Linked DNA regions of Pelobacter seleniigenes DSM 18267. The main gene of each other region encodes a partner of the protein of the gene in region 2 in a complex. Links are inferred from orthologs where the notes say so. Each region holds a gene or a part of one and is shown on either strand. Other genes may lie near its edges. The genes, in order: accA, accD and accB.

Region 1 (10,499 bases), on a different replicon or contig from region 2:
AATCAGCTTGATCTGAAAAAGGCGGAGGCGGTCTTCGACCTGATGGAGAAGTTTGCGGCTTACGGCTTCAACAAGTCCCACTCTGCAGCCTACGCCCTGGTAGCTTATCATACCGCCTACCTCAAAGCCCATTATCCGGTTGAGTTCATGGCGGCGCTGCTCACCGAGGACATGGAGAATACCGACAAGGTTATTAAGAATATCAGCGAAGTTCGAGCTATGGGCATTGAAGTGCAGCCGCCGGATATCAATGCCTCCGACCGCTCCTTCACCGTTTCTGACGAAGCGATTCGTTTTGGCCTCGGCGCGGTGAAAGGGGTTGGCGCTTCGGCCCTGGAGTCGATCCTGCATGTGCGCAAGGAAGAGCCGTTTGCCTCGTTGCAGGACTTCTGTGAACGGGTTGACCTGCGCAAGGTGAATAAAAAGGTCGGCGAAGCATTGATCAAATGCGGCGCCTTCGATTCCCTGGGCGGGAAACGGGCCCAGTACCTGGCCGGCCTTGAAGAGTCAATGGAGATCGGTCAGCGGCTGCAGAAAGAACAGCAATCCGGGCAGGATTCTCTGTTTGGCAGTGAGGAGATACTCTCGGTCGGCGGGCACGGCTACGGAGTACTGCCGGACATTGCCGAATGGGATGAAAAAACCCTGTTGAGCTATGAAAAAGATGCTCTCGGGTTTTACGTCAGCGGGCACCCGTTGGCCCGTCACAGCGACGCCATCAAACGCTTCGCTACCTGTGAAGCCGCTGCCTTGCATGAGCGGACTGACAAGGAGAAGGTCCGGGTTTGCGGGATTGTCTCCGGAATCAAGGAACTGATCACCAAAAAAGGTGATCGCATGGCGTTTGTCTCCCTGGAGGATCTGAGCGGTTCCGTTGAAGTGGTGGTCTTCCCGGAAGTCTATGCTGCGGGTATGGAACTGCTCAAAGGGGAAGATCCGCTTTTGATCACCGGTGAACTGGATGTCGGGGAAGAGGCCTGCAAGGTGCTGGCAACGGAAGTTGCGCTGCTGAGCGAGGTGAAAAAAACGCTGGCCAGAACGGTGCATATCCGATTGACGACCCCGGGTCTTGGTGATATGCACATGCGTCAGTTGAAATCCATTGTCCAGAAATATCGCGGCGACTGTGAAGTGCGCTTGCACATTGTCATCCCGAATCGCAGCGAAACGGTCATCAAACTGCCTGAACAGCTGAAAATGGCAGCATCCGATGAAGCGATGGCTGATGCGGAAGCTCTGTTCGGGTATAATGTGATGAATTTTGAATAAATTCGCATGGAAACCGATTGGTTCCAGGGACTTATACTTGACCTGCCGGCTCGGAAGCTATACTGTGTTGCACTTCCGGAAACTCAGGATAAAGACCATGCACCGGCAACGTTAACGGGCAGGGAGGAATGCAATGAACCACTACCTCGATTTTGAAAAACCGATCGCCGAACTTGAAACAAAAATCGGCGAATTACGGGAATATTCCACTGATAATGTCGATTTTTCCAGCGAAATAAGTAAGTTGGAGAAAAAAGCCGACAAGCTGAAGAAAGAGATTTTTTCCAATCTGACGCGTTGGCAGCGGACCCAGTTGGCCAGGCATGCCAATCGTCCCTACAGCCTTGATTATATCGACCGCATTTTCACCGACTGGTTTGAAGTCCACGGTGACCGGAATTTCCGGGATGATCCCGCGTTGGTTTGCGGGTTTGCGCGAATTGAGGGTAAGCCCTGTTGCGTCATTGGACATCAAAAGGGGCGCAATACCAAAGAAAAGGTGATGCGCAATTTTGCCATGCCCAACCCGGAAGGGTATCGCAAGGCCTTACGGGTTATGCAGATGGCTGATCAGTTCGGCCTGCCGATCTTCACATTTGTCGATACCCCCGGAGCATTCCCAGGTATCGGTGCCGAAGAGCGTGGCCAAGCTGAAGCGATTGCGCGCAATCTGCGTGAAATGGCCATGCTGAAAGTCCCGGTCATCGTCACTGTGACCGGGGAAGGTGGGTCCGGCGGTGCTCTGGCCATCGCGGTCGGTAACCGTGTGCTGATGATGCAATATTCAGTTTATGCGGTTATTTCGCCGGAAGGCTGTGCGGCTATTCTCTGGGGAGATGGCAGCAAGGGTGCCCAAGCCGCTGAAGCCCTCAAATTGACGGCCCAGGATGTTGACAGTCTCAAGACGGTTATCGATGATGTTGTTCCGGAACCCCTCGGCGGGGCTCACCAGGATCATGATCAAGCCGCCGAGATCCTCAAAGAGTACCTTTTGAAGCATCTGACCGAGCTTGAAGAGTATTCACCCGAAGGCTTGGTCGAGCAACGCTACCAGCGGTTCCGGGCTATGACCGAGGTCGAGGAACCGAAGAAATAAGTTTTATGAAGCAGTTGCTCGGCGTGTGGAAATTATTTTTATTCCTGTCCTTGGCGATAATGCTCTCCAGTTGCGGCGGGGGGCACACCAGCAGAGTGATCGATTCGCCTGCCACCAGAGAGCTGCCCGGTTGGCAGAAGCCCTATGAGGTTGACGGTCAGCGTTATCAACCGCTGAGCAGTCACCAGGGCTTCCAGGAGCGCGGGGTTGCCAGTTGGTATGGGTCCAAATTCCACGGCCGGAAAACCAGTAACGGTGAAACTTATGACATGTATGGTCTGAGTGCCGCCCACAAAACCCTTCCCATGGGTGTTTATGTCAAGGTCACCCATCTGAAAACCGGAAAACAGATTATTGTCCGGGTCAACGATCGAGGGCCTTTTGTGGCCGGTCGGATCATCGATTTATCTTATGGCGCTGCCAAACAACTGGGGATTGTCGAAACAGGAACCGCTCCGGTCCAGGTTGAGGCTCTAGGTTATCGCCAGGTGGTGCAGGGGAAAACCAGTTATGTGGCCCCGGCCAGTTACGATGCCGGGAGTTTCGCCATCCAGATTGGGGCTTTTGCCAATGCTGATAACGCCTATAAACTGGCATCCCAAATGCAGGCAAAATATGGCAAAGCCGTGGTTGCGACAGCGCTTGTCAATGAGCGAAAATTGTATCGGGTCCGGGTCGGTGATTACAAATCTCTGCACCATGCGGAGTTGGCCGTCGCAGATTTTGTCGGTCGCGGATTTACCGGAAGTTTTGTGGTTGCCTTTAATTGAACCTTGTTTGATTTTTTAACAAAGAATTTCTGAAAAAATTACATCTTTTCGATGTTGAATGATTAAAGTATTGAATTTGTTGGTGAAAATATTTTTCAAAATATCATTAGTTGTGCATCTAATTACTTGCTTTTAAATCGGGTCCGTGATAGCGTTGCTTCTGCTTAAAGCCCAGTTTGTGTTGACTTTTTACTGCCAGACAGAGAAGACCCGCACAGACCAAGTTGGGCTGAGCGGTTTTTTTTAGCATGCAGATAAAACGCTGCATCACGTAAACATCCCCACAAGGGGACCCAAGCAAGGAGAAAGCAAGATGGCAGAAGGTACAGTCAAGTGGTTTAACGATTCAAAAGGTTTCGGTTTCATTGAGCAGGATAATGGTCCTGACGTTTTCGTGCATTTTTCAGCAATCAGCGGAGACGGCTTCAAATCTCTGGCGGAAGGCATGCGGGTCAGCTTTGACGTTGTTGAAGGTCAAAAAGGACCTCAAGCCAGCAACGTTTGTAAGCTCTAAAAATATAAAGAGCATAAAATTTCAAGGCCTCGCAGTTTTCTGCGGGGCCTTTTTTGGTTTTTCTTCTCGTCTTCCCATATCCGCTACTCAGCAGTTTTTTCCCAGTCGCCATCGCCGGGTCATGTCCGCTCCTGTTTGCTTTAGTCCTGAGGGCATTTTCACATTTGTTTCCAAATAACGTATAATGCTGACAACGACCGAAAAGGACCGGCATGGAACTTTACCAGCGCAAACAACTTCTTGAAATTGTTGACAGTCTTTCCCGTGACTATCTCCAGGGCAAATATCGGGCGATTCGTACGGCCCTGATCTGTTTATTGGCCGGCGGACACCTGTTAATCGAGGACCTGCCAGGGCTCGGCAAGACCAGCCTGGCTTTGGCGCTGGCCGGGACTCTGGACCTTGATTTCGGACGCATTCAATGCACCAGCGATCTGGTTCCTTCGGATATCACCGGGCTGTCCATCTTCGATCAAAAAAAGAACCATTTCCGTTTTGTCCGTGGCCCGATTTTCAATAATCTCCTGTTGGTTGATGAAATCAACCGAACCACCCCGAAAACCCAAAGCGCCATGCTTGAAGCGATGGAGGAGGCCCGGGTGACGGTGGAAGGGGAGACCTACCTTCTGCCCGATCCGTTTATGGTCATAGCGACCCAGAACCCGCTTGATCAGGTCGGCACCTTTCCGCTCCCCGAGGCCCAGCTTGACCGTTTCCTGCTCAAGACCGACATCGGCTACCCTCCAGCGGCACTGGAAAGGGAGATTATCCGGAACGGCAGTGCCCGGGATGCATTGACCACCATTCAGCCGCTGCTACAACCAGACAAGATCAGACAGACCCGGCAGTTTATCAGGGATGAGATCAAACTTCATAATCGGGTGGTGGATTACATTTATCAGCTGCTCGATGCCAGTCGTAACGAGCCGCGCATCCTCTCTGGAATTTCCACCAGAGGTGGGTTGAGCCTGGCCGCGGCGGCAAAGGTCGTCGCCTATCTCGAAGGCAGGGATTTTGTGATCCCGGAAGATGTTCAGCAAGTGGCCCCGGCGGTGGCAAGCCACCGGATCCTGCTGAACCCTGAATTTCAAATGCTGCGGAAAGAGGAGGTCCTCAAATCTTTGCTAGAAAAAGTCGCCGTTCCTATCGCCTGACTCTGACCCTCGCCGGTGGATTGTATATCCTGTTGACCCTGCTGCTCGGGTTCGCTGCAGTGAATACCGGTAACAACCTGCTTTATCTGTTGGTATCGGCATTGCTGGGTTTTATGGCTGTTTCAGGGCTGCTGGGGCAGCAAAACCTGCAACATGTTATGGTTTCATGTTTGCCGGGGCAGGAATTGTATGCTGGAATTCAGGGCTCTGCGACGGTTAAAGTGTTCAATCGGCACCGGTTCTGGCCGGTTTTTCTGATCAGGGTCGAGATTGCCGGGCATTCATTTCTAGCGCCGATTATTCCCGCCGGCCAGGGGGTGAGCGGACATATCCCTTTGACCATGGCTCGGCGTGGTTATCAGCCGTTGCCCGAACTACGCCTTAAGTCCTGCTTTCCGGTAAATTTTTTTGTTCGCTCCCGGCAATGGAGCGACGAACAGCAATTGCTGGTGTTCCCCACCCCGAGCACCACAACCCAGTCGTTGACCGAGGCTGCGAATCCAGCAGCCCGGGTCCAGGAATCCACGGCAAGAGGCTCCGAAGGCGATATCCACAGCATCGGTGACTACGTCCCCGGTGATCCTCTGAAAACAATCCACTGGAAATTGTCAGCCCGGCAGCAGAACCTGAAAATCAAACAGCTCAATCGTCCTCTTTCAGAAAGTGTTGTTATTGATCTTGCCGAGTTGCCGGGGGAGGTGGAAGCGCGGTTGAGTCAGGGAAGTTATTTGATTAATCATCACTATCGTCAAGGACGGGCCGTCGGCTTGCGGTTGGCGGACCGTTGCTGGGTGCCGGCCCTGGGTGACAGTCATAGGTACCGGTTATTGAAAGCGCTGGCTTTGTATGATCCGTCTCGCCAAAATTCTTGACTACCTGCTCTATGTCGGAGTCTTGGCGGCGCTCATTCCCGCGGCTCCATTTCTGCATTGGTGGGTGCTGGCCGTTCTGGGGAGTGGCTTTTTGTGGGCTGTCTCGCCGCTGCCCGTTGCGGGGCGATTGCCGCGGCTGGGCGTCGCCGGTCTGGTGCTCTGCCTGATCGGGATTCTGATCCCGCGCATGTCCAGAACTGAGATTGTTTTGCCGTTGGTGGAGATCCTCTGTCTGCTGTTGGCCGAACGGCTGATCGGCCCGAAATCTCCCCGTCATATTCTGCAGATTTTTTTACTCGCCCTGGTTGTGTTGGGGGCGTCCTCACTGTTGACCCTGAATATGGTCTATCTTGGCTGTCTGGTGACCCTGGTCACCAGCCTGACCATGGGATTGATCGTCCTGAGTTTTGTCGCGGCGGACAGCCGACTCAGCTTCAGCCGAAATGAATTCAGGCTCCTGGGAAAGGTGTTACTGATGCTGCCCGCCGGTTCCTTGCTCCTGATGGGGTTGCTGTTCTTCATTTTGCCGCGGACCCAGTTGCCACTATGGAATTTTCTCAATCCGCCAGCGCGTTCGACCATTGGTATGACCGACCGGATCCGGCCGGGGTCGGTTGCGGAGCTGGTTGGAAATAACCAGGTTGCTTTTCGGGCTGAAACCGAGCGTTTGCCGGTGGATAAGCTGTATTGGCGCGGGGTGGTGCTGAATCGTATCGCCGGGGCCTCCTGGCTGCGGACCGAACGGATTCCGCCGGAGGGTTATGTGTCGGGGAACGGGCCGCAGCAGCAGGTTGCCATGCAGCTGGAAGCCCAGGCGGATCGTTATCTGGTCAGCCTGGATCATAGCGCTGATCTCAATGGCTTGCGTTATGAACAGACTGCGGATGGGATCTTCCTGCGCCGGGGGCGGGACCGACGCCAGCAGGGGTACCTGATGAATTGGGCTGCGGACAGTCGCCGCCAGCTCCGAGGGAGTATGGAATTTTACCTGGCCCGACCTGACACCGTATCCTCGCGGCTCGCCGAGGTCGCAGCCGGGATCCGTGCCCTTCCGGCTGGTTTTGCGCAGAAGGTGCAGGCCTTGGAAGATTTTTTCCGGGCACAGCAGCTCAGCTATTCAGCCCAGAACATCGCTTTGACAGAGCAGCCGGTTGATTATTTCCTGTTTGAATCCAAGCGGGGCTACTGTGAGTATTTCGCCTCCTCCTTTGCCACCTTGCTGCGCTTGGCCGGGATTCCCAGCCGCTTGGTTGGCGGCTATTTGGGCGGGGACTACAACGAGTTGGGCGGATATTATCTGGTGACGGAAAATCGGGCCCATGTCTGGGTGGAGGCCCTGGATGAACAGGGTGTCTGGCAGCGCCTGGATCCCAGCCGACTGGCGGTCAATGCCGAGCAATCCTTTGCCCGGCAGCGTGGCCAGGGGCTGTCGAACTGGCAGATTTTTACCGACACCCTGGCGCTGCTCTGGACCAGAAGTGTGCTGAACTATGATCTGCAGGGGCAGCTGGCCTTGCTCAAAGCAGCTGTCGGCAAGGTTCAAAACGCTGGGACCGCTCAGTCCGAGCCAACTGCTTCGCAAGCGCCGTTCCTGGTCGGTTTGTCGTTGTTTCTGGTGCTGTCCTTAGCTGGTGGCTGGTTCCTGCGCCGCTTCAGTGTAGTGATTCTGGTGCGGGATTTTCGTCGCAAAGTTGCCCATCAGCAGGGACTTTCTGAATTAACTCCGTCGATCGGGTTGTATCAGGCTGCCGGGCAATTGAAGGATCCGTTGAGTGATGAATTTGCCGGTATTTTGGGGCGCAGTCTGTATACCGATCAACCTCTGACCTGGCAGCAGCGCTGGCGGCTGCGGCGGATCATTAAACTGATTAAATGGCTCTGACTTCGTATTGCTGTTGCATTGTTACTATCCCTTGAGGATAATAACCACTTGAAACTTATTGTTATCCGTCATTGTTTGAAAGGAATCGACTTATGCCGTATGTTGAAGTGAATATCACCAAGGGGGCGAGTAAGGAACAGAAAGCCGAGCTTGTCGACGGTATCACCGAATTGCTGGTGAAAGTCCTTAACAAGAATCCCGCCTCGACTCATGTCATCATCAAGGAGTTTGAAACCGACAGCTGGGGGATTTCCGGACGGTCGGTCAAAAAGTTGCGGGCTGAAGGAAAAACCAATAATATTTCCAAAAGTTGAGTAAAAGGAATTTTGCTTATGTCCAACCCCGGCGAGTTCCTGCAGGCTTGTGCCGACGGTAAGATCTGGGTCTATTGCCCGGTCTGCGAGGATGCGAAAAATATCAACGATGTTGAAAATATCGATTGCATCGGTCACCAATCCTATTGGGGGGATGAACCCTGGTGGCATGACATCCGGGTATTTAAGTGTCCGGAGTGCGAAACCGTGCAGCAATCGAAAATCGAATACCAGCCCTGAATCTGCTTTCCGGGTTGCCAGAAGGGAGCCGTCTGCGCTCCTTTTTTTGTTGGGCTGAGAGTGGTCGTGAAAAACCCTTTCCCATTTCGACACATTGAACCGATATTTTTTGCCGGTTTGCTGGATGACCCGATCCTGCTGGTCCGCATCCGGCCTTCAGGGCGCCTGCTCATGTTCGATTGTGGTCAGGTGCATCATCTCGCCAAGCGAAATTTTACCCATCTGGACGCAATCTTCATCAGCCATGGTCATATGGATCACTGGATGGGCATCGACAGCGTCATCCGCCATCTGATTGCCGCAAACCGCACCCTTGACCTGTTCGGTCCCATTGGACTCGCTGATAAAATGGCTCACAAGCTGGCCGGCTATGACTGGAATCTGGTTGAAGATTATTGGTGTAGTTTCAGGGTCCACGAGATCTCGCCGGCGCAGATCACGACCTATCTGTTCTCCGGTCCTGCCGGTTTCGAGCGCAGTCCGCTGGAGACCAGGACTCACGACAGCAGCCCCATTTACGAGACAACCCACTGCCGGGTCTATGCCGATTCCTGTAGCCACGGTATCGAGAGTCTCATCTACCGGCTTGATGAACGACCGTCCTTCAGAATCGATGCAGCCCGCCTCAAAGAATTAGGGTTGCGCCCTGGTTCCTGGCTTGGCGAACTCAAGGAGTATTTCTTCACCCGCCGGCCAGGGAATATCCGCTTGACGGTGCCCCTCGACAACGGCGTCGAAAAGCAGATCCATGAAATCGGCCAGTTGGATGAGCTGCTCAAGCAGATCGTGTCGCCGCAAACCGTGTCCTCTCTGGGCTATATCAGCGATATCGGCTTTCACGCAGAAAATATCAGGACCATTGCCGGGTTCATGGTCGGAGTCGAGTTACTGTTCTGCGAATGTACCTATTTAAGCGAAGACAAAGAAAAGGCCAGGGTTGCCGACCATCTTTGCAGCGAGGATGTCAATCAATTGCTCAGGATGCTGCGGCCCGCCTGGTTTGTGCCGATGCATTTATCCAAAACCTATCGAAGACGGACCGACCTGCTGTTTCGGCAGCAGGTCCCCCAGCCGCCGACGCGGCTTGTTGTCATGCCGCCATTCATGACTCCGCGGCCGCTGCGGGCTGATGAGGTTGTCTGGAGCGAAATTAGCGAATGACATTGTGAGTAAAAAAATATATTTTTCATCTCTTTTTAACCTTGGAATGACAGCTTGATATGGCTGTAACGGGAATGCGGGCGGCACTGTTGCTGTTTGCTCCTGTTTGCTAACGAAAAAAGGAACTGGATGACTATGGAAAAGACCAAGCGGATCGCCCTTGTGGCCCATGATAATAGAAAAAAGGACCTGATCGAATGGGTCGAGTGGAATTTTGCCGCTCTTAAACAGCATCAGCTGGTTTCGACCGGGACCACGGGCCGACTGGTCGAAGAGGCGATGAAAGACAAACTGACGGAAAAAGATGCCGATGCCTTTCACATCGTCAAATTGAAGTCGGGCCCGCTCGGAGGGGATCAGCAGTTAGGGGCGATGATCTGCGATGGTGAGATCGATATGGTTATCTTCCTCTGGGACCCCATGCAGCCGCAGCCCCACGATGTTGATGTCAAAGCCCTGTTAAGAATTTCGGCTTTATACAACATTCCGACGGCCTGCAACCGCTCCACCGCAGATTTCCTTATTTCATCGCCACTGCTCCATGAAGCGTACACGCCGACGGTCAAAGATTATTCGAGTTATATCACCCGCACGGTCCCCGGGGACCGCTGACCGGGAGTTATTTACCGTCAGCCAGGTATTCGGCGAGGAAGTCCTTTTTGAACGCCTTGAAATCGTTAGCCTCAATGGCCGCCCGGGCTCCGGCGACCATATTGAGATAGAAGCGGACATTGTGAATCGCCGCCAGGGTCGCGGAAAGGATTTCGTTGGCGTTATACAGGTGATGCAGGTACGCCCGAGTAAAGTTGCGACAGCAGTAGCAATCGCAGGACGGATCAACCGGGAAAAAATCCCGCCTGAAGTTACGATTGGTCAGACGGATTTTTCCCCGTCTGGTGAACAACGTGGCACTACGCGCATAACGGGTCGGGATGACGCAGTCGAACATATCCATGCCGCGTTCGATGGATTCGAGGATGTCTTCGGGCAGACCGACCCCCATCAGGTAGCGGGGTTTGTGCTTGGGCAGGAACGGTTCGGTATAGTCCACCACCTGCTTCAGCAGTTCGAGCCCTTCGCCGACGCTGACCCCGCCGATGGCATAACCGGGAAAATCCATAGCGGTCAGCTCTTCGGCGCAGATACGCCGTAAATCTTCGTAAACACTGCCCTGGACGATACCGAACAGGGCCTGATCCCGGCGCGCGTGATGTGTGAGACAGCTCT
Region 2 (10,480 bases):
TCAGGCGGCCGGGTCAGATAAATCCGCGCGACAAAAGGCAACAACCGGGCCAGCATCTGCTCCGCCTGTTTATCGGCCTTGCAACCGAACACCAGATGCAGTCCGCGCAGCTGCTGTTGCTGCAAATAAGCGGTCAACACTTCAACCCCGGCCTGATTATGCGCACCGTCAAGGAGAATCCGCTCGGCCAGCCACTCCAGTCGTCCGGGCCAGCAGACGTGTTCCAGCCCGGCCCGCAGGGTCGAAGCGGCAAGCTTGCCGAGCTGGTCGGCGAGCAAAGCAACAGCCGCAGCGGCCAGGGCCAGGTTATTAAACTGATGAATTCCGGGCAGACGCGGCCTGACCTCGCGGAGCTCCAGCCCGGGCCCCACCAGGGTCAGGCTCGAATCGTCTGCAACAGTGACCTGATAATCCTGACCGAGCATGAAAAACGGGCAGCCGAGGACCGCGGCCCGCTGCCGTAGCAGTTCTTCGACGGCCGCTTCCTGCGGAGCGCAGAGCACCGGCACACCAGCTTTAAAAATTCCCGCTTTCTCGGCAGCGATGGATTGCAGGTCCGGCCCCAGGTAGCCGGCGTGGTCCAGGGCGATCGGGGTGATGACACACAGCTCCGGGTTCACCACATTGGTGGCGTCAAGCCGGCCACCCATCCCGGTCTCGAGGATCGCCCAGGGGGTCTGATGACGCTGAAAACTGAGCAACGCCATAGCTGTGGTGAATTCGAAGAAAGTAATCCCCAAATCCTGAGCATGAGGGCGCAGTTCGTCGATCAGCGCGACCGCTTCCGCCGCGTCGATCTGCCGGGTATCAATCCGGATCCGTTCGGTAAAATGGTGCAGGTGGGGTGAGGTATAGAGGCCGGCGGAAATTCCGGCCTGCTGAAAAATACTCGCCAGCGCGGCGGAGGTCGAACCTTTACCGTTGGTTCCGGCAATGTGAATGATCCGCATTGCCTGCTGGGGTTCACCGAGCCGCGTCAGCAGCTTACGGATATTGTCGAGACCTAACTTGATCCCGAATAGCTGCAGCCCATACAGGTAATCGAGGCTTTCCCGGTAACGGTCAGACATCACGATCAGTTTTTGGTGAAAATGCGCAGAATCCCGGACAGGCGCGCTTTCATCTCCTTGCGTGGGACAATCATATCGATCATGCCATGTTCGAGCAGATATTCCGAACGCTGAAAGCCTTCCGGCAGCTGCTGGCGGATGGTCTGTTCAATAACACGGGGCCCGGCAAAGCCGATCAACGCCCGGGGCTCGGCGATGTTGAGATCCCCGAGCATGGCGAAACTTGCCGTAACACCGCCGGTGGTCGGATCGGTCAGCACCGAAATAAAGGGAACTCCGGCCGCTTTCAGTTTGGCCAGGGCCGCACTGGTCTTGGCCATCTGCATCAGCGACAGAATGCTTTCCTGCATGCGTGCTCCTCCGGACGAGGAGAACACCAGCACCGGCGCATTGGTTTCCAGGCCTTTTTCAATGGCACGGGTAATTTTTTCCCCGACCACCGAGCCCATACTGCCCCCCATAAAGGAGAAGTCGAAGACCGCGACCACAACCGGCAACCCATCAAGCAGCCCTTCCCCGCAAATGACGGCATCGCCGTCGCCCGCTTTTTTCAGGGCGGCCTTGATCCGTTCCTTGTAGCGCTTGGAATCCTTGAATTCGAGGAAATCGACGGAGCGCATGTTCGCGTCCATTTCGACAAAAGTCCCTTCATCGATGACCAGGCTGATCCGTTCTCTGGCACCGATCCGGAAATGGTAGTCACATTTGGGACAGACGTTCAGGTTCCGCTCAATTTCCCTGGCGTAAATAATTTCCTGACAGTTTTTACATTTGGTCCAGACCCCTTCGGGAACATGGACATTCTTTTTTTCAACCGATGTGGTTACAGCATTTTTTTTACGAAACCAGACCATGGAGCATCCTTTTTGTTTCACCTGATTCTGTCTCAGGTGAGCAGCGTCGCCGGGTCACCGACCGATTCGAGTCAGGCGGTCCTGTTCACCAGCCCCTGTTTTAAATTTGAAGTAAATTCCGCAACACGTGGTAACAGTTCCGTACTCTGGGCATAGGTCTCTATAATTCTAACCAGTGCGCTGCCAACCACAACACCATCGGCAAATTCGCCGACGCTGGCAGCATCTTCCGCCGTGGTGATACCGAAACCGACCCCCACCGGCACTGCGGTCATGGTTTTGAGTTCTTCGACGGCAGCGCGGATATCGGCTGGCGAAATTTTCTGCGCGCCGGTTACGCCGGTCATGGAAACATAATAAATATACCCCTGTGCGGCAGCAGCCAGTTGCCGCATCCGCTCCCGCGGAGTGGTCGGTGCCAGCAGGGTGATCAGAGCCAACCCGGCGGCTTGCACCGCGGCACTGATTTCGCCCACTTCTTCCGGCGGCAGATCGACCAGTAGCAGAGCATCGACTCCGGCACGGGCGGCGTCCTGCGCAAAGCGCTCGGCACCATAACGAAAAACGGGATTGTAATAGCCCATCAGCACCAGCGGAATCGAGGTTTCGCGGCGCACCGCGGCGACCAGTTCGAGGATTTTCACCAGGGTCGTACCACCCGCCAGCGCGCGTTCGGAAGCCGCCTGAATGGTGGGGCCATCAGCCATGGGGTCGGAAAACGGGACGCCAAGTTCAATCAGGTCCGCGCCCGCATCAGCCAGCACCTTGATCAGTTCAGCGGTGGTTGGCAGGTCCGGATCCCCGGCGGTAATGAAGGGAATCAGGGCCTTATCCCCGCGCTCCTGCAATTTTTTGAAAACATCATCTATTCGTGACATGAATTTGTCTTTAAATCCCATACGGGTCGTTAGCAAGCCGTTGAAAACTCCATTCCGGGATTTTCTCAACAACCGATCAGACGGAACAGGCCAAAAAGAGCCAGCTTAACGATTCCACAGGCTCTTTTCAATCCTTTTCTAACTCTCCTTTTTTTCGGAGTCTCCGGACGCGCCGCCGCCGGCCTGCCCGGCTCCACCGCCGGATTTTCCTTTTTTGGAGCGCCGCCGCGGCCGCCGCTTGCGAGGCGTTGCTTTTTTCTCGCCGGCACTCGGTAAGGGTTTCTTACGCCGGGGTGCGGCGCGTTTGAAATCAAAACAGAAGTCCTCATCCAGCGGCATGGTACTGGGAATCCTGAAGCCGAGATAGTCCTCGATTTCCTCGATGACGTAGACGGTCTCTTCATCGGCAAAGCTGATCGCCCTCCCGCTGGCTCCGGCCCTGGCGGTCCGGCCGATACGGTGGACGTAGTCTTCGCGGTCCTGCGGCAGATCATAGTTGATGACATGGGTGACGTTGTCGACATGAATCCCGCGGGAAGCAACATCCGTCGCCACCAGATGAGTCAGGCTGCCGAGCTTGAACTGATCCAGAATCCGCATGCGCTTTTTCTGGGGGATGTCTCCCGAAAGGACTGCACTGGCAATATCATTGGCCTGCAACAGGGCATTCAGCCGTTCCGCCTCGACCTTGGTATTGACAAACAGCATCACCCGTTCGACATCCGGATCCTGTTTCAGCAAACCGAGCAGCAGGGCAAATTTTTCATGGCGGCCGACGTGATAGAGGATTTGATCGATATTGTCTGCAGCGACCTGCTTGGGAGCGATTTCGACTCGTTCCGCCAGGTCCATGAATTCGTAGGCCAATTCCATGACCTGGGTGGAGAGGGTGGCGGAAAACAGCATGGTCTGCCGACTTTCAAAGGGGGGCAGTTTCCGCAACAGGTACCGCAGGTCCTTGATAAATCCCATATCGAACATCCGGTCGGCCTCGTCAATGACCAGGGCCTCGACCTGTTTCAGGGAGAACACGTGCTGCTTGTAATAGTCGATCAGGCGACCCGGGGTGGCAACGATGATATCGACCCCGTCGCGGAGCGCCTGACGCTGTTTTTCGTAATCGACGCCGCCGAAAATCGGCTGCACCTTGAGGCCGGTAAACTGTCCCAGGATCTCCGCATCGGCGCAGATCTGCACCACCAGCTCCCGGGTCGGAGCCATGACCAGCGCCCGCGGATTGCTGCCGGTGCCGGTTTCACTTTTCAGCAGCCGGCAGAACAGCGAGATCAGGAAGGCGGCGGTTTTGCCGGTGCCGGTCTGGGCCTGGGCAGCGACATCCTTACCGTTCAGGGCCAGGGGAATCGATTCCTGCTGCACCGGGGTCAGGGATTCGAATCCGGCCGCCACGACACCTTTTTGCACGGATTCGGGAAGTTGTAGTTCACTGAATTTCATTATAATTGCACTTTCATCGCATCGGCGACTGTATGAATATCTTTATCCCCGCGCCCGGACAGGCAGACCAGAATGATCTGCTCCTTGCTCAGGGTGGGGGCCAATTTCATGACCTGGGCCACGGCATGTGCACTCTCCAGGGCCGGGATAATCCCCTCGACCCGGGTCAGTTTCTGAAATGCGTCCAGGGCTTCCTGATCGGTAACCGAGACATATTCGGCCCGTTCAATATCGTGCAGCAGCGCATGCTCCGGCCCCACTCCCGGGTAATCGAGCCCCGCGGAGATAGAGTGGGCATGCTGGATCTGCCCGTCATCGTCCTGCAGCAGGTAGGTCTTGTTGCCATGCAGCACCCCGGGCAACCCGGCCGAGATCGATGCCGCATGCTTGCCGGTTTCGACTCCGAATCCGGCCGCTTCAACCCCGAGCAAGTGGACCCCTTTGTCCTCAATGAAGGGATAAAACAGCCCCATGGCGTTGGAGCCGCCGCCGATACAGGCCACGGCAACGTCCGGCAGCCGTCCTTCCGCTTCCTGCAGCTGCTGCTTGGCTTCCTTGCCGATAACCGCCTGGAAGTCACGAACCATCATCGGGTAGGGATGAGGACCGGCGACGGTCCCGATGACATAGAAGGTGTCGCGGACATGGGTCACCCAGTGGCGCAGAGCGTCGTTCATGGCGTCCTTGAGGGTGGCGGTGCCACTGGTGACCTCAGTCACCTTGGCCCCGAGCAACTTCATCCGGAAGACATTGAGGGACTGGCGACGGATGTCCTCCTTGCCCATGAAGATTTCGCACTCCATGCCGAACAGGGCGGCCACGGTGGCGGTGGCAACGCCATGCTGTCCGGCCCCGGTTTCGGCGATGACCTTGTTCTTGCCCATGCGCCGGGCAAGCAGAATCTGGCCGACGGTGTTATTAACCTTGTGGGCGCCGGTATGGTTCAAGTCCTCGCGCTTCAGATAAATTTTGGCGCCGCCCAGTTCTTCACTAAGCCGCTTGGCATAGTACAGGGGGCTGGGCCGGCCGACATAATTCTTCAAATAGTATTCGAATTCCCGATAAAATTCCGGGTCCTGGCGCACTCCGGCATAGGCCTGCTCCAGTTCCAAAAGAGCCGGCATCAGGGTTTCGGCGACATAGCGCCCGCCATAGAGACCGAAGTGACCGCGTTGGTCCGGGTACTGATAACTCATGCTTTCCTCACCTGCTGTATGAATTCATTGATTTTCTGGACATCTTTACGCCCCGGGGACTCCTCAACTCCGCTGGAGACATCAACCGCGTAAGGGCGGACAGTTTGTATCGCCGCAGCGACATTGGCCGGGTTCAGACCACCGGCCAGCACCAGCGGTTGCCGGCAGCCGAGGCGCCGGACCAGTTCCCAGTCAAAAGAGTGACCGGTGCCGCCGTAGGCATCGTCACTCCAGGCATCAAGCAACAACGCGGCGACCGGATAATCTTCGGCCCCCTGCAATGACGCGGCATCCCTGACGCGCAGCGCCTTCATAACCCGAAACGGTGCAATGATGCAATCCTGTGCGCTTTCATCACCGTGCAACTGGACCAGGTTGAGCCGGGCCAGGGTCATGATCTCTCTGATCCGCGCCGCCGGGCTGTTGACAAAGAGTCCGACCGTGGTCACAAAAGGGGGCAGCGCTTCGACGATCCGCGCCACCTGCTCCGGCGCAACATAGCGGGGACTCTGCTCATAAAAGACAAACCCCAGGGCATCGGCCCCGGCCGCCACCGCTGCACAGGCATCGGCGCGATTGGTGATGCCGCATATTTTGACTCTGGTGTCGGCCACGCAATCCCCTTCAGCAATCCCCTTCAGCAGTCCACTTTGGGCAGCTGCTGTAATGACTGTTCCACCGCCGCGCTGGAATAGGCGTAATTTTCCAACTCCCCGGCAAAGAAGGCGTCATAAGCCGCCATATCGACATGCCCATGACCGGAAAGATTGAACAGAATGGTTTTCTCCCGCCCCTCTTCCTTGGCCTGCAGCGCTTCGTCCATGGCTGCCCGGATGGCATGGGACGATTCCGGGGCCGGGATAATCCCTTCAGCCCGGGCGAAATCGACCGCAGCCTGAAAACATTCCACCTGCCCGACCGCTCGGGCTTCGATCAACCCGGCATCCAGCAATTGCGAAACCAGCGGCGCGGCGCCGTGATAGCGCAAACCGCCGGCATGAATTCCGGGGGGCATGAAATCATGGCCCAGGGTATACATTTTGGAGATCGGCGCCATTTTGGCCGTATCGCCATAGTCAAAATCGTACACGCCTTTGGTCAGGGTCGGACAGGACAGAGGCTCCACCGCGACAATGCGCAAATCCTTGCCGGCGGCCTTGTCGGCCAGGAACGGAAAAGCCAACCCGGCGAAATTTGAACCGCCACCGTGGCAACCGATGACCACATCCGGAAAGTCTCCGGCCAAAGCCATCTGCTCACGAGCTTCCAATCCGATAACGGTCTGGTGCAGGCAGACATGATTGAGCACACTGCCGAGACAGTAACGGGTGTCCTCGTGACTGGCGGCGTCTTCCACCGCTTCGCTGATGGCAATCCCCAGCGACCCGTTGCTGTCCGGATCGCGGGCCAGAATCGCCCGGCCAGCCGCGGTCTGGGAGGACGGCGACGGCACCACTTCGGCTCCCCACAACTGCATCATGCTTTTCCGGTAGGGCTTCTGCCGATAGGAGACGCTGACCATGTAGACCGTGCATTCAAGACCGAACATCTGGCAGGCCAGGGCAATGGACGAGCCCCATTGGCCAGCGCCGGTTTCACTGGCAATCCGCCTGGTCCCGGCGATTTTATTGTAGTAGGCTTGGGGTATGGCGGTGTTCGGCTTATGACTGCCGGCCGGGGAAACCCCTTCATATTTATAGTAGATCCGGGCCGGTGTCTGCAGCAACTGCTCCAGGCGCCGCGCCCGAAACAGGGGAGCGGGACGCCATTGGGCCAGAATCTGCCGGACCTCGTCCGGAATAGTGATCCAACGCTCGGTCGAGACTTCCTGTTCGATCAGGCCCGGTGGAAACAGCGGCAGCAGATCATCCGCAGTGACCGGCTGCAACGTCCCTGGGTGAATCACCGGCGCCAGTGGCCCCGGCAGATCCGGGATGATGTTATACCACTGTTGCGGAATCCGGTCCTCAGGTAGAAGATACTTGATCTGCTTCATATGCGGTTCCCTTCTTCATCCGTATACCGATCCCGGACCTCGTCAGGACGGGGCCGAGCCGGGTCCTGGTTCAACAGCCGGTCAGCAATGCTGTCAGCTTGGCGCCGATATCCTCTTCTTTCATCAGGCTTTCGCCGACCAGAAAAGCACCGGCACCGGCCTGCTGCAAGCGTTCGATGTCCGCCCGCGTGTGAATCCCGCTCTCCGCCACGGCCAGCTGGTGTCTCGGGATACGGCCCGCCAGCCGCTCGGTCACGCCGAGATCAGTGACAAAAGTGCGCAGATCGCGATTATTGATCCCGATCAGTTCCACCGGAACCCGCAGCGCCCGTTCCAACTCGGCCTCATCGTGGACTTCGAGCAGCACGTCGAGGCGCAGCTCTTGCGCCAGGGCGGCCAGTTCATTAAGCTGAACATCATCCAGGGCGGCGGCGATCAGCAAAATCGCATCCGCCCCACCGACCCGGGCCTCGTAAACCTGGTAGGGATCAATGATAAAATCCTTGCGCAGCAGCGGCAGCGAGACCTGCTCGCGAATCAGCCCGAGAAAACGCAGATGACCATGGAAATAGTGCTGGTCCGTGAGCACGGACAGGCAGGTGGCGCCGTAATTCTGATAAATCTCCGCAATCTCCAGCGGATCGAAATCCGCGCGGATAATCCCTTTGGATGGGGAACCTTTCTTCACTTCAGTGATCAGGGCGGTCCCCCCCGATTCGGCCATGCTGCGCAGAGCCCGGGCAAAGCCGCGCGGCTGATCTTCCAGGTCGCCGACCCGGGCAGCCAGTTCGGTCATGGTTTCACGGCTTTTGGCGGCCGCGACTTCGTCCCGTTTGGTGGCTAAAATCCGTTCAAGTATCATTGATTGGTCATCCGTACCAGTTCATCCAGCGTCGCTTTGGCTCCGCCGCTGTCAAGGGCCGCACTGGCCAGCTCGATGCCGGCGTCGACATCTCCAGCGAGGCCGGCGGCAACCAGGGCGTAACTGCTGTTCAGTACGACAATATCCCGCTTCGGACCACGCTCGCCGGTCAGAATGGCGTTGACGATCCGGGCATTTTCTTCCGCATCCCCGCCCTGCAGCTCCTCCAGCCGACAGCGCCGGAAACCGAACTGTTCCGGCTCGATGGATTGCACTTCGACGGTATTGCCGCTGATAGCAGCGACCAGGGTCGGCCCGGTCAAGGTGATTTCATCCATCCCATCATTACCATGGACCACAAAGCCCCGCCGACACCCAAGATTCAACAGGACCTTGGCCAGCGGCTCAACCAGGTCCTTACGGAACACTCCGAGCACCTGGCGATTGGCTCCGGCCGGGTTGGTCAAAGGCCCGAGGATATTGAAAATAGTGCGGATACCGATCTCGCGGCGTGGCCCGATGGCGTATTTCATAGCCCCGTGCAGAGCCGGAGCAAACAGGAACCCGACACCAATCTTTTCGATGCATTCAGAAACCTGCTCCGGCGCGATATCCAGCTTCACCCCGAGCTTTTCCAGAACATCGGCACTGCCGCAGGATGAAGACACACTGCGGTTGCCGTGTTTAGCCACCTTGCCGCCGCAGGCTGCCACGACCAGAGCGACCGTGGTCGAAATATTGAAACTGCGGGTTCCGCTACCGCCGGTCCCGCAGGTGTCCAGAATCGTTTCCCGATCCAGGTTGATGTCATCGCGATCAATATCAACCACATCGCCCACCCGAATCGGCGTCGCCCGGGAGCGCATCACCCTGGCGGCACCGACGATTTCAGGGATGGTTTCCCCTTTCATCCGTAGCGCGGTCATGAAGGCGCCGATCTGCGCCGGGGTCGCCTCTCCGCCCATGATCTGATCCATGGCATCGATCATTTCCAGCTCAGTGAGGTCCTGGCGTTCCACCAGCTTGGCAATGGCTTCCTTGATCATCTTGCAAGTCTCCATGTGTTAATGGCTGTTTTCAGATGAATGAACCTGGTCAGCCCCGGTCCCCAAATAGTCGAAAGCGTCTCGGCCAGAAACCAAACGCCTTGAAGCGGCCATCTTGATCCCGTCGTATCTCGGCAACAGCCACCGTTTCCCGTGCAGAGAAAAGTTACGACTCTGTGGCTCCAGCACGTGGGGAGAGCAGCAATACGCCGCTACGAACAGGGTTTACAGGATCGAGCGCCTCAGAATAACAATCTCAACCTGAAAAATCACCAATAATCATTAAATCGCCATCTTCGCACCTGTTCGCGCTCCGGACAGGACCGGCCGTGATGCACGAAACAACCAACAGGGGACAGAAAGCTTCCACAGCGGCGGACTGAACGAAAGAGGCGAGAAAAAACAGGGAAAAGGGCCGTTTCCAATCTGAAAACTTATGCGTTGACATCCAGAGTTTCCGGACGCCAACTCTTTAGCCGGCGAACTGGGTCAGTTTCCGTTCCGGGTTAAGCCGAGTTTTCTGCCGTTCCAGCCACTCCAGCAGATCACTGGCGTGCAATGGTTTCTCGAAAATCCGGCAGCCGAGCCGCTCGGCCAGTTCCCGCTCTTCACAACTCCAGGTGCCGGACATGACCGCCTTGTTCTGCAGTGCTCCCTTGCAGCCCCGAAGGCTCTGTTCGGCAATAAAATCAAGCCCGCTGACATGGGGCATCCGATTGTCGGTCAGCAGAAAATCACCGCACGCATCATCATGGGGGCAGGGATCGCCCACACTGGAATAGACCGGACAAACGGTCGGATCGGAGAAGGCAACAACTTCGTAACCATGCTGTTCAAGCAGCAAGGTCAGGAAATTGCGGCAGGAATCATCATCCTCGATTATGATTATCCGTGGCTTCATAAGAATTCATCCCTTTGACGACAGGTTTGGTCCGGCGGGCAGCTGATAACAAACCGGCTAAACCCATGGCAGGACAAACAAAACCGGGTACAAACAGCTTGCTTATTGATTTTGTCAGGCAGAAAAAACTCTTTTTTCTGCCCTGCCGGAACAGAATCCTGCTATGGATTTTTCCAATAACCTGATGGCCGGCAATTGACGACGCCAGATTCATAACACATG
Region 3 (10,307 bases), on a different replicon or contig from region 2:
CTTCTTATCCGGAATCTTCAGCAGTCCGAGAGACTTTCCGCCATAATTATATTTGGGTTAACCAATATACGCTATCTGTCTGGATTCACCGGTACCGATGGCGTTCTTCTTTTTATAGGCGATGAGACGGTTTTTCTGACCGATTCACGTTATATCACCCAGGCCCAGACGCAAGTGACAGCGGATAGGATAATCTGTTACAAAAACAAGCTGCAAGCAATCGCCGATGAATTGGTTTCCTTTGGGGACGTGCGCGTTGGCTTTGATGCTGAAGCGGTCTGTGTAGCCGTTTTTGACGAATTACGAGGTTTGTGCGGTAAGCAAATTCACTGGCTCCCTTTGAAAGAACAGTTACGACCGTTACGAGGAAAAAAAGATAGCCGTGAACTTGCTTGTTTAAGAGCCGCTGCACAAATAAACCACGACGCTTTTCAAAAAATCCTTCCGCTTATAAGACCTGGTGTCAGTGAAAAGCAGCTTGCTCTGGAGCTCGAAATTTCTCTCAAGCGTTTGGGCGGGGAAGCGAATGCATTTGATTTTATTGTTGCTTCAGGAAAGCGGGGAGCCTTACCGCATGGCGTCGCCAGCGATAAATTCCTGACGGCGGGTGAATTGATCACGATCGATTTCGGGACATGTGTAGATGGCTATTATTCAGATGAAACAGTAACCTTGGCTGTTGGGGAGGTTTCAGGAAAGCTTCGACAAATTTTTGATATTGTGTTAGAAGCTCATGACCTTGCTTTGGCTGCTATTCAGCCAGGTCTACAGATGAAAGAGCTGGACGCTGTGGCTCGAGGCTATATTGCCAAAATGGGTTACGGCGACTACTTTGGCCATGGTCTTGGACATGGGGTCGGTTTGGAAATTCACGAATACCCGACCGTTTCGTCTCGATCGGCTGACCTTTTGGCAGAAGGAATGGTTATTACTATTGAGCCGGGAATTTATATTCCTGAGCTTGGTGGAGTTCGAATCGAAGATACTGTTGTGGTCACTGCCAACGGATATCAATCATTGACTTCTATTGCTAAACACTACAGCGTACTGAACGCTGAGTAGGGATATTGAAAGTGAGAATCAATTATTAATTTCAGAATCCCACGTTTTGATTTGTTAACCCTTATACTTAGTTACGATTTGAAAAATTTTTCAGGAGGAAAAAATGGAACTGAAAGATCTTAAAGGCTTAATAAAACTGATTACCGAGACCGATATTACTGAGTTTGATCTTGAGAATGACGAAGAAAAAATTCACATCAAACGGGGCTCCGAAAAAGAGATTATTCAAATGACGGCACCAGCTGCTGTTGTTCAACCCGCTCCCGTTGTTGCGGCCAGTGCTCCTGCCGCGGTTGCTCCAACGACTGTTGATTCAGCTCCCCAACAAAGCAAATATGATGCAATCCCTTCGCCGATTGTCGGGTCTTTTTATCGTAAACCGTCTCCGGACGCAGAACCCTTTTGTAAAGTCGGGGACATCGTTGATGCCGGGCAGGTGCTTTGCTTGGTCGAAGCCATGAAATTGTTCAACGAAATTGAGGCTGAATTTAAATGTAAAATTATTGAGGTTGTTAAGGAAGACGGCGCTCCGGTGGAATATGGCGAAACTTTATTCCTGGTTGAAAAGCTTTGAGGTGAAGCCTCAGCAGCTTCGCTGGTTTGTTGAACAAAGTTTAGATCTTAAAAGATTACTTCCATTGGGAGTTTAAGGACCATGTTTCATAAAATACTGATCGCTAATCGTGGTGAAATCGCACTGCGAGTTATTCGTGCCTGTAAGGAAATGGGAATTAAAACGGTGGCTGTCCATTCCGTCGCCGACTACGAAGCGCTTCACGTTAGTTTGGCTGATGAGAGTATTTGTATTGGGCCGACACCGAGTGCTGACAGTTATCTCAACATGAAAGCGATTATCAGTGCTGCTGAAATTGCCGATGCAGACGCGATTCATCCGGGCTATGGTTTTCTTTCTGAAAATGCAGAATTCGCTGAGATTTGTGAGCAGTGCGGGATTACTTTTATCGGACCTACTGCGGATAATATGCGCCGAATGGGCGACAAGATTACGGCTCGTCAAACAGTCACTGAAGCCGGAGTCCCGATTTTGCCCGGGACTAATGAAAGCATTGAAACCATAGAAGAAGCTCAAAAAATTGCTGAAGAAATCGGTTATCCTGTGATCATAAAAGCCTCGGCTGGCGGCGGCGGACGCGGGATGAAAATCGTCCATTCGCCTGCGTCTCTGGCAAATGCTCTTGCCACTGCGAGAACGGAAGCCCAGTCGGGGTTCGGTCGAGCCGACGTTTATATCGAAAAATTCTGCGAGCATCCAAGACACGTCGAAATTCAGATTCTTGGCGACAAGCACGGCAATGTCATTCATCTGGGGGAACGTGATTGCTCCATTCAGCGGCGGCATCAGAAACTGATTGAAGAAGCGCCGTGCCCGGTCATTACTCAGGAACAGCGCGAGCGGATGGGGGCCTGCGCCGTTGCTGCTGCCAAGGCGGTCAACTACAGCAGTGCCGGGACGGTTGAATATCTGCTCGATTCTGACGGCAGTTTTTATTTCATGGAGATGAACACCCGGGTGCAGGTTGAGCATCCGGTGACCGAAATGATTACCGGCGTTGATATCATTAAAGAGCAGATTCGCTCGGCCGCTGGAATTCCCCTGCGCTATCGTCAGGAAGATATCAAAATCACCGGGCATGCCATTGAATGCAGGATTAATGCAGAAGATCCGGTTAAATTTACTCCCTTCCCGGGTAAAATAACGGGTTACCATACCCCGGGAGGCATGGGTGTCCGGGTCGAAAGTGCAATGTACGATCAATATACCGTACTGCCACACTATGACTCCATGATCGGTAAATTAATTGTCCATGCTGAAACGCGTGATGAAGCGATTCGCAGGATGTCCTGTGCCTTGGACGAGTACATTATCGAAGGGATTAAGACGACCATTCCTTTTCATCAGAAAATGATGAATAACAAGGATTTTATCGATGGTCACTTTGATACCAATTTTCTTGAGCGCGTCAAAGTTTAAGGTCATCCTGTTAAGTTGCTGAGGAGAACGGGTAGGGGATATACCGTTCTCCTCAGTGTTTTATCTAACTTGACAGATGATTCTCAACGATTCTGCAGGAATTGCCTGACCGATTTCTATGAATGATACTTCGGAACTAACCCTGGGATATATCTCCTACCTGAACTGTGTTCCTTTTTTTTATGGATTGAAGGATTGTGGTTTCAAAGGCCGGCTGGTGCCGGGGGTTCCCTCAGAACTTAACCGTATGCTGCAAACTGGCGAGTTGGACATCAGCCCTTCTTCATCGTTTGAATATGCTTTGAACTTTGAAGACTACCTGCTGCTGCCCAATTTCTCCATTTCCTCCTTTGGCCCCGTCGGGAGTGTTTTTCTTTTCAGCCCTTGTCCCCCTGAGCAGTTGTCTGGGAGGACCATTGCCATCACCGGAGAATCAGCCACTTCAATTAATCTGCTGAGGGTTTTGTTGCTGGAATATTACGACCTCCAACAGGTTGACGATTATGTTCCCGTTGAGGATGTCGAAACCGCAATCAGACAAGGTCGCCCTGGGTTGTTGATTGGTGATCGCGCCATGAAACAGGCAAAAAATCTTCCTGCCGGTGTTTTAAGTTATGATCTGGGGGATCTTTGGTACAAGAAGACCGGCTTGCCCTTTGTGTTTGCCCTCTGGATATTGCGGCGGAGCAGTGCCCGGGAAAAAGCATGTTGTTTTACAGCATTGATCAGGCAGCTCGAAACCTCATTAGAACAAGCCTTGAACGATTTGCCTGGGCTGGCCAGAAATATCGGCGGTGAACACTCTGTTGCAGAATATGTTAGCTATTGGCAGGGGATGGATTTTTTCCTGACCTCCAACCACCTGGCTGGTTTATCTCTTTATTTTTCCCTCTGTCACAAACATAACCTACTCGCCAAGCCCCCTGGAATCTCCTTTTTTTCTCCTTCCTGAAAAAATTTACATTAAAATAATCTATTTGTTTTGGATATTATAATTTTTCCTGCTATAAGTATAAAAATTTGTAGATTTGTAAATCTTTATTTATTAGAATGTGTAAAAAAATAATGGGAAATGTAAACCGAAGGGAGGGTTTTTGTGGCTAAAGTCATCAAACTGGTTATCTTTTTATTTGTCCTTGTCCTCAGTGGTTGTGGAACCCAGGGTAGTTCAGACTCAAGTCCGTCTGACACCCCCACTGATCCTGGCACAACGGAGCCATCGGTAGTTAGTGCAATTATAATTTCAACCGACTCTTCTACGATCGGGACTGGAGAGAAAGCTTCGATTGCTGTGAGGCTTTTGGATAGTAGTGGTGAGGTTGTTACTGGTTCCAAGTCTGTTGTGTTTTCATTGGATAATCCGACTCTTGCTTCAATTCCTTCCCCGGCCACGACATCCAGTGGGCTTTTGACCCGGACTTTGACTGCGGGCAGTACCGAAGGGACAGTCAAGGTGACGGCTTCGGTAGATAGTGCCTCCGCTTCAGTTACTATTCAGATTTCTGACCAATTAACGGCGGCATCAATATCTTTAGCTGCGTCGCCAAGTTCTATTACAGTGGGTGGCACATCGGTTGTAAGCGCTACCGTTCTTGATGGTAATGGCGATCCCATGGTTGATGGGACCACGGTTAATTTTTCTGTAAACAATTCCAGCCTTGGTAGCATTGTTCCTTCCGCAGATATTTCCGGTGGAGAGGGTGTGGCCCAGGCTACATTCTCAGCTGGGACAAGTACTGCGGGAACGGCAATAATTACTGCTTCATCCGGTGTTGTCTCAGGACAGGCGGCAATCTCTGTTGCCGGTGCTGCGGCAGGGAGTATTGAGTTTGTCTCTGCTGAGCCTCAGGTTGTGGTTATTAAAGGGTCTGGGGGCACCGAGACTTCAACGATTACCTTCCATGTCAAGGACTCCAACGGGAACCTTGTAGCTAGCAGCGAAAATGTTTTGCTTGAACTATCTGGACCCAATGGCGGTGAATACATTGGCCCGGTTTCTGGTGTCACGTCCCTTGAAGTTGGCACTGAAAGTGGAGTTGTTACAACGACATTGCACAGCGGTACAATTCCTGGGACTGTAACGATTACGGCTACGGTAGAAGGTTCCTCTTTGAAAACATCAAGTGGGGTTATTGCTATCGGTGGTGGCGTTCCTTCAGAAGGACATTTCTCATTATCGACTTCAACACTCAATCTCGAAGGCCTGAACTATGATGGCGTGACAGCAGATATTGATGTCCGACTTGCTGATCGTTACGGCAATTATAATGTTTTAGAAGGAACTTCAGTATCTTTTTACAGCGAGTGTGGTGCCATTGATCGAGCAGTTAATCTTGATGCCGAAGGGCAAGGGACGGTTAGCTTCAGGACACAGCAGCCGTTTCCCCAGAACGTTGCATCTTCCGTGCTTGATAATGCGATTGCAGATGATTATTTTGATCTGCTTGGTATCTTGATTGACGATACCAATAATCCTCGTGATGGTTTATGCACCATTGTGGCAGTGGTCGATGGTGAAGAAGAATTTACTGATGCCAATGCCGATGGCTTGTATAATTCCGGTGAAACTTTTGATGATACTTATGACGACGTTCATTTGGATAAGGATGATGATCCGCTGAATATTCCTTATGGAGGAGTAAGTCCTGGTTATCCCTACGATTCTACCTTTGAGGATCTTATTGTCGATAGGAACCAAAATGGAACTTTTGATGGAATGAATAATGTTTGGGACAGCAATAAGAGAATTTCTCATCAGATTAAATTGCTGTTCACCGGGGTTCCTTCCGTTAGCCTTGGAGATTCTTCCGGTGATCCTATAACTGGCGCCGATACGATTTCAGTGCCGGATGGTGGTAGCCAGCTAATTCACTTCTCGTTGCATGACATTAATTATAACCCACCTATCGCTGGTACTAAAATTACTGTTTCTTCTGAGGTAGGTGTCCTGACCGGGACAAAAAATTACACTTATGTCGATACTAGCGTCCCCGGAGCACCTATTTTTGCGGTTACAATATCCGATTCAAAGCCTGGGGATTCCGATCCTGCTGATGTCGGTGTATTGGAGTTTTCTTGGACCTGGAAAGGGACAGATTATTCTTATTCCGTACTTGTCAGTGTTGACTAATTTGTCTGAATGTCTATAATGTCGCGGTCTGCTAGGAAGCCTTAGCAGACCGCTTTTTGTTTGAAGAGCCCGGGTGGCGGAATTGGTAGACGCAAGGGACTTAAAATCCCTCGGCATTCGTGCTGTACGAGTTCAAGTCTCGTCCCGGGTACCATAATAAAGAACAGGGATTTCAGATGGTTATGTTGCTTATCTGGGGTCCCTGTTTTGTTTTTCCCTTCATGGAGATTTGTCTTTTTAGGAAGCTGGGTGTCCCAGGGTTGTCCCAAAATAGTTCATTATCTTTTAAATTTATTCAGAATTAATCATCATTGTTGTCCCTTCGTCGTCCCTGGATGTTTTGATAGGCACTGAGTGGTTTTTAAAAATGCCTTTTTAGGGGGTCTCCCAGCTCCTGGTTGCTTTCCCCCGTGTGGATGGCTTGCTTTGATAGCTAACCATGCCTCGCAGTTGGTCAAGAATTTTTTTGCATCGCGAGGAATGGCTATCATCGAATTTATCTCCCTTTGAATTGCAATAATTCCCTCCTTGTCCTCAATGGGGGCGCTATCTTCAATTATCCCTTCAATAAGCTGTCGCCAGTGATAAGGATTTTTGTTTTTTTCATCTCGCACGTATTTGAATGTTAAAGGGTATATTTTCTCAAGCGCTTTCATTTGGGAGAGGGAAGGAGGGTTTTTTCTATCATCAAAGATCTTTTTAACGGTCTTAATGCTTGCGCCAGTTGTTTTTGCAATATTTTCAATATCTACAATCTCCTCATTTTTGATATCTAACTCCATAGCAATTTTCATTATGTCTATTTCTTTAATCTCTGAAATTCCAATTAGAACTTTTTGAATATTTGACTGGAAAATTGACTGTAGTTCAGGATTTTTTTTGATTTCTTTATTTGAATTTTGTCTTATGTTTATGTAGGAAGAGGTGAAATATTTTAAATGACGCCTTGATTGTTGATATTCCTTTGTTTGTGGGGTGTGAATATGACACAAATTAGATTTTTTAGATAATGGATATCTATTATCTGTTGGTGTCAATCTCCAACAATATTTACAAAATACCGGGTAGTCCCAAGTTTTATTTTTCGATGATTTTCTTATATAATTATTGCTGTCAGAACTAATAATTCTTTTTATGATAATTTCAGTATTTCGAAGAGCTTCAGCTATAGGGGTACTATTTCTATATTTTTCGACACATGCCTTTGATATTCCGCGAGCTACTTTGTCTAAGTCATATGAACTGGCTACAGCTTTGTATTGATCTGTATATCCATAAATAAAAATCATATTATATGTAAATGGAACTTTTACAGAGAAGCGGGTTGTCTCTATATTCTGATTCGTTCCCCAGATTGCATGACTTGGAGGGAATGTCCTTGTTAGGTCACGGCAAATAGCACGCCACGTAGTGATTCGATTCATGGTTGGATCCTGAATCTGAATTTTTTTACATGTTTTTCTAATAGCTTTTTCTGCTTCTGATATCAATTCTTGGTCCATTTCCTTGCCCCACTTCTTTACCGCTTAAGATGTCCAAATCGACATATTTTAGTACCGAAATATCATTAAGAATAGCTCTAACTGTAAGAAAATAATAAAGAATAATCTAGTGAATAATTTCTTCAATTTTCAAATTTCAGGATGACTCTTAATGTAATGACCTGAACGCAATTGACCTGAAACGGAAAAATATTAATTACGAGGATCGAAATTGTGGAAAAGCTCATTTGGGATATTAAAGAATTGGCCAAGGCGCTAGGCCGGACTCCAAGTAGTATCAGGGCTGATTTAGCACGACGTAATTGGTCTCGGACTCCACCTCCAATAAAGTTAGCAGGGTCTTTAGCTTGGAGGCCTCAGGATGTATTGAACTGGCTTGAAGAGGCGGCAAGGGTGTCTGGTGCGTTGATAGAGCCCTCTGTTGACGCGGAAAAAAGGATGGTTACAAGGCGTCGCCGCGGGCGCCCTACAAAAGCTGAGCAACTTCGACAACAGCAGAGACAGAATTAAAGCTCTTTTATCAATGTTTGACACTGTCCAACATAACTCGACTAAAGAGCTCCTAAGTCCTGCTGTCCTCAAAATTATCCAAGCAGCAGCAGCTTTTGATGTAGAGACAGCAAAAGAAGCAGGTGCCTTAGGTTACATGGCAAAAGCCATGGTACAGGCAACTATCCCGCATAGTAAGCCTAACACGGCCTACTTCGAGCGCGAAAACGGAATTTATACCCTGACAATGAGTGCTCCTAGCAAAATTGGATTGCCCTACGGAACAAAGCCTCGATTGCTTTTATTGTGGCTGACTACTCAAGCAGTAAAAACCAAGAAGCGTACATTGGTGTTGGGGGACTCACTATCGGAATTTATGAACAAACTTGGACTAGCTCCAACAGGCGGTCGCTGTGGAAGTATTACCCATCTTAAAGAACAAATGAAACGTCTCTTTGCTTGTTCGATAACTTGTACGAGAGATGATGGCAGTGGATGGGCTGTAAATAATATCCAGATTGCTTCGGAAGCAAATTTTTGGTGGAACCCTCAAGAGCCAGATCAGGCAGGGGTATGGGACTCGACAATTACTTTAAATGAAGATTTTTTTGAGAGTTTGATAAGTGAAGCGGTGCCAATCGACATGCGTTTAGTTGGGTTGATCCAGGGCTCTCCAATGGCAATAGATGTTTATGTATGGCTAACCTATCGATTAGCCCACTTGAAGAAAACAACTTTTATACCCTGGCCTCTACTCCATGCTCAGTTTGGTAGCCAAATCGTAAGGAGAGACAATTTTCAGCGCAATTTCCGGGAGGCACTTCATCGAGCTTGCGTTCTATATCCGGAGGCAAAAGTTGAACCGACAAAAGCAGGCCTGACGCTTAGACCGTCCCGGCGGCATATAGCTTGTTGATATTAGGTGTTGATGCAGCACGTTATCCACGCATAAACAGTAGGGGCAATTGACGGATTGTTACGCATAAACGGTAGGTAGAAATGGTTTTTTTGCGCATAAACGGTAGGGAGGACTCCCCGCAAAGCCGCACCAGTACTGGGCTAGGCGGGGGGCTCCTGTAGTTATTACCTATAGTTATAATCTATCCTGTAGTAGGAGCACTCTACCTGTGGATATCTCTGATTTTGGTAACGACTGTGATTTCTGCAGGAGTGCAGCTCTTCCTTTTGTAGAATTTGTTGTTTTTGTTGGTAGCGAGCCATGTTTTCCGTCAGACGGAAAACGACTCGCTTCCTAGCGCACTTTGTTTGCTGGAAGAAAAGGCCAGTCATGGGTAGACCCCCTAAAACAGCATCGAAAGTAAAGAAGCACCGAATTACTGTTCGATTAAGTGATACCGAATTAGTTGATCTCTTCAAGAAAGCTGAAAGAGTCAGATTGTCTCCTTCCTCTTTCTTGCGGAATGCCGGTCTGAATCAAAAGCTTCCTTTGCCGATTCCGGAAATCAATCTGAAGACATATCAGGAGTTGAGCCGGATCGGAAATAATCTCAATCAATTTCTTCGGTATTTTCATCGATGGCAAACTGCCGCTGTTCCTTCCGGAACATTGGAGGAGCTTGCTGAATATCTCCTTAAAGTGCGTCAGGAGCTCCGTGGACGATGATTGGCAAGCAGATTAAAGGTAAGGGCTTCCTAGGAGTTTTGAATTACGTTCTAGACCAGGCAAAAGGCTATCGCATCGGCGGCAACATGGACGGGCAAACTCCCAAAGAGCTTTCGAAAGAATTTTCGGAGTCGAAGAAGCTGAATCCGGATCTAGCCAAGCCGGTTTATCACGTGAGTTTGTCGCTATCTCCTGGGGAGAAGTTGAACGATTTTGAGTGGAGCGAAGTCGCGAACCGATACATGGCCGAGATGGGTTTCGAATTTTCGCAATTTGTTGCCGTTCGGCATACCGATAAAGATCATGACCATTTGCACATCGTCGGAAGTCGAATCGGTTTGGATGGGATGACGGTATCTGACAGCCAAAATTATCGTAGAAGTGAAGCGGTCATTCGAGGAATCGAAAAAGATTATGGTCTACAAAGGGTTGCTCCAAGCCGTGAGGTTGGCAGGAAGGGTATTACCTCTGGCGAACTCCGGAAGGCAATAAAGGAGCAGCAGCCAA

The links.
Region 1: the proteins of accD (region 2) and accA are in contact, whole or in part, in a solved structure (PDB 8UXZ), measured with the Escherichia coli proteins. The link is inferred for Pelobacter seleniigenes DSM 18267 from one-to-one orthologs.
Region 3: the proteins of accD (region 2) and accB are in contact, whole or in part, in a solved structure (PDB 8UXZ), measured with the Escherichia coli proteins. The link is inferred for Pelobacter seleniigenes DSM 18267 from one-to-one orthologs.

Annotation. Positions count from the first base shown.
Region 1 is NZ_JOMG01000004.1:337,274-347,772, forward strand. What follows is about bases 427-3,383. They hold accA (acetyl-CoA carboxylase carboxyl transferase subunit alpha), read left to right. Parts: upstream 427-1,402; coding sequence 1,403-2,365; downstream 2,366-3,383. Other genes in these bases: dnaE (DNA polymerase III subunit alpha), read left to right, coding at 427-1,269; N909_RS0118455 (septal ring lytic transglycosylase RlpA family protein), read left to right, coding at 2,371-3,135. In the rest of the region: more of dnaE, read left to right, coding at 1-426; N909_RS0118460 (cold-shock protein), read left to right, coding at 3,449-3,649; N909_RS0118465 (AAA family ATPase), read left to right, coding at 3,862-4,803; N909_RS0118470 (DUF58 domain-containing protein), read left to right, coding at 4,824-5,675; N909_RS0118475 (transglutaminase TgpA family protein), read left to right, coding at 5,650-7,557; N909_RS0118480 (tautomerase family protein), read left to right, coding at 7,650-7,871; N909_RS0118485 (hypothetical protein), read left to right, coding at 7,890-8,111; N909_RS0118490 (ribonuclease Z), read left to right, coding at 8,178-9,272; N909_RS0118495 (methylglyoxal synthase), read left to right, coding at 9,408-9,884; tRNA guanosine(34) transglycosylase Tgt, read right to left, coding at 9,892-10,499. UniProt on the Escherichia coli protein: Component of the acetyl coenzyme A carboxylase (ACC) complex. First, biotin carboxylase catalyzes the carboxylation of biotin on its carrier protein (BCCP) and then the CO(2) group is transferred by the carboxyltransferase to acetyl-CoA to form malonyl-CoA.
Region 2 is NZ_JOMG01000002.1:247,161-257,640, forward strand. The notes cover bases 1-2,938. They hold accD (acetyl-CoA carboxylase, carboxyltransferase subunit beta), read right to left. Parts: upstream 1,925-2,938; coding sequence 1,076-1,924; downstream 1-1,075. Other genes in these bases: N909_RS0103765 (bifunctional folylpolyglutamate synthase/dihydrofolate synthase), read right to left, coding at 1-1,070; trpA (tryptophan synthase subunit alpha), read right to left, coding at 1,996-2,802. In the rest of the region: N909_RS0103780 (DEAD/DEAH box helicase), read right to left, coding at 2,941-4,257; trpB (tryptophan synthase subunit beta), read right to left, coding at 4,257-5,453; N909_RS0103790 (phosphoribosylanthranilate isomerase), read right to left, coding at 5,450-6,067; N909_RS0103795 (TrpB-like pyridoxal phosphate-dependent enzyme), read right to left, coding at 6,091-7,449; indole-3-glycerol phosphate synthase TrpC, read right to left, coding at 7,520-8,311; trpD (anthranilate phosphoribosyltransferase), read right to left, coding at 8,308-9,357; N909_RS0103815 (response regulator), read right to left, coding at 9,830-10,258.
Region 3 is NZ_JOMG01000005.1:18,919-29,225, forward strand. Bases 136-2,900 are described here. They hold accB (acetyl-CoA carboxylase biotin carboxyl carrier protein), read left to right. Parts: upstream 136-1,165; coding sequence 1,166-1,636; downstream 1,637-2,900. Other genes in these bases: N909_RS0121370 (aminopeptidase P family protein), read left to right, coding at 136-1,062; accC (acetyl-CoA carboxylase biotin carboxylase subunit), read left to right, coding at 1,718-2,900. Also shown: more of N909_RS0121370, read left to right, coding at 1-135; more of accC, read left to right, coding at 2,901-3,055; N909_RS0121385 (menaquinone biosynthetic enzyme MqnA/MqnD family protein), read left to right, coding at 3,174-4,007; N909_RS0121390 (hypothetical protein), read left to right, coding at 4,152-6,185; N909_RS25840 (hypothetical protein), read right to left, coding at 6,494-7,687; N909_RS0121405 (replication protein RepA), read left to right, coding at 8,109-9,092; N909_RS26610 (plasmid mobilization protein), read left to right, coding at 9,465-9,800; N909_RS0121415 (relaxase/mobilization nuclease domain-containing protein), read left to right, coding at 9,797-10,307. UniProt on the Escherichia coli protein: This protein is a component of the acetyl coenzyme A carboxylase complex; first, biotin carboxylase catalyzes the carboxylation of the carrier protein and then the transcarboxylase transfers the carboxyl group to form malonyl-CoA.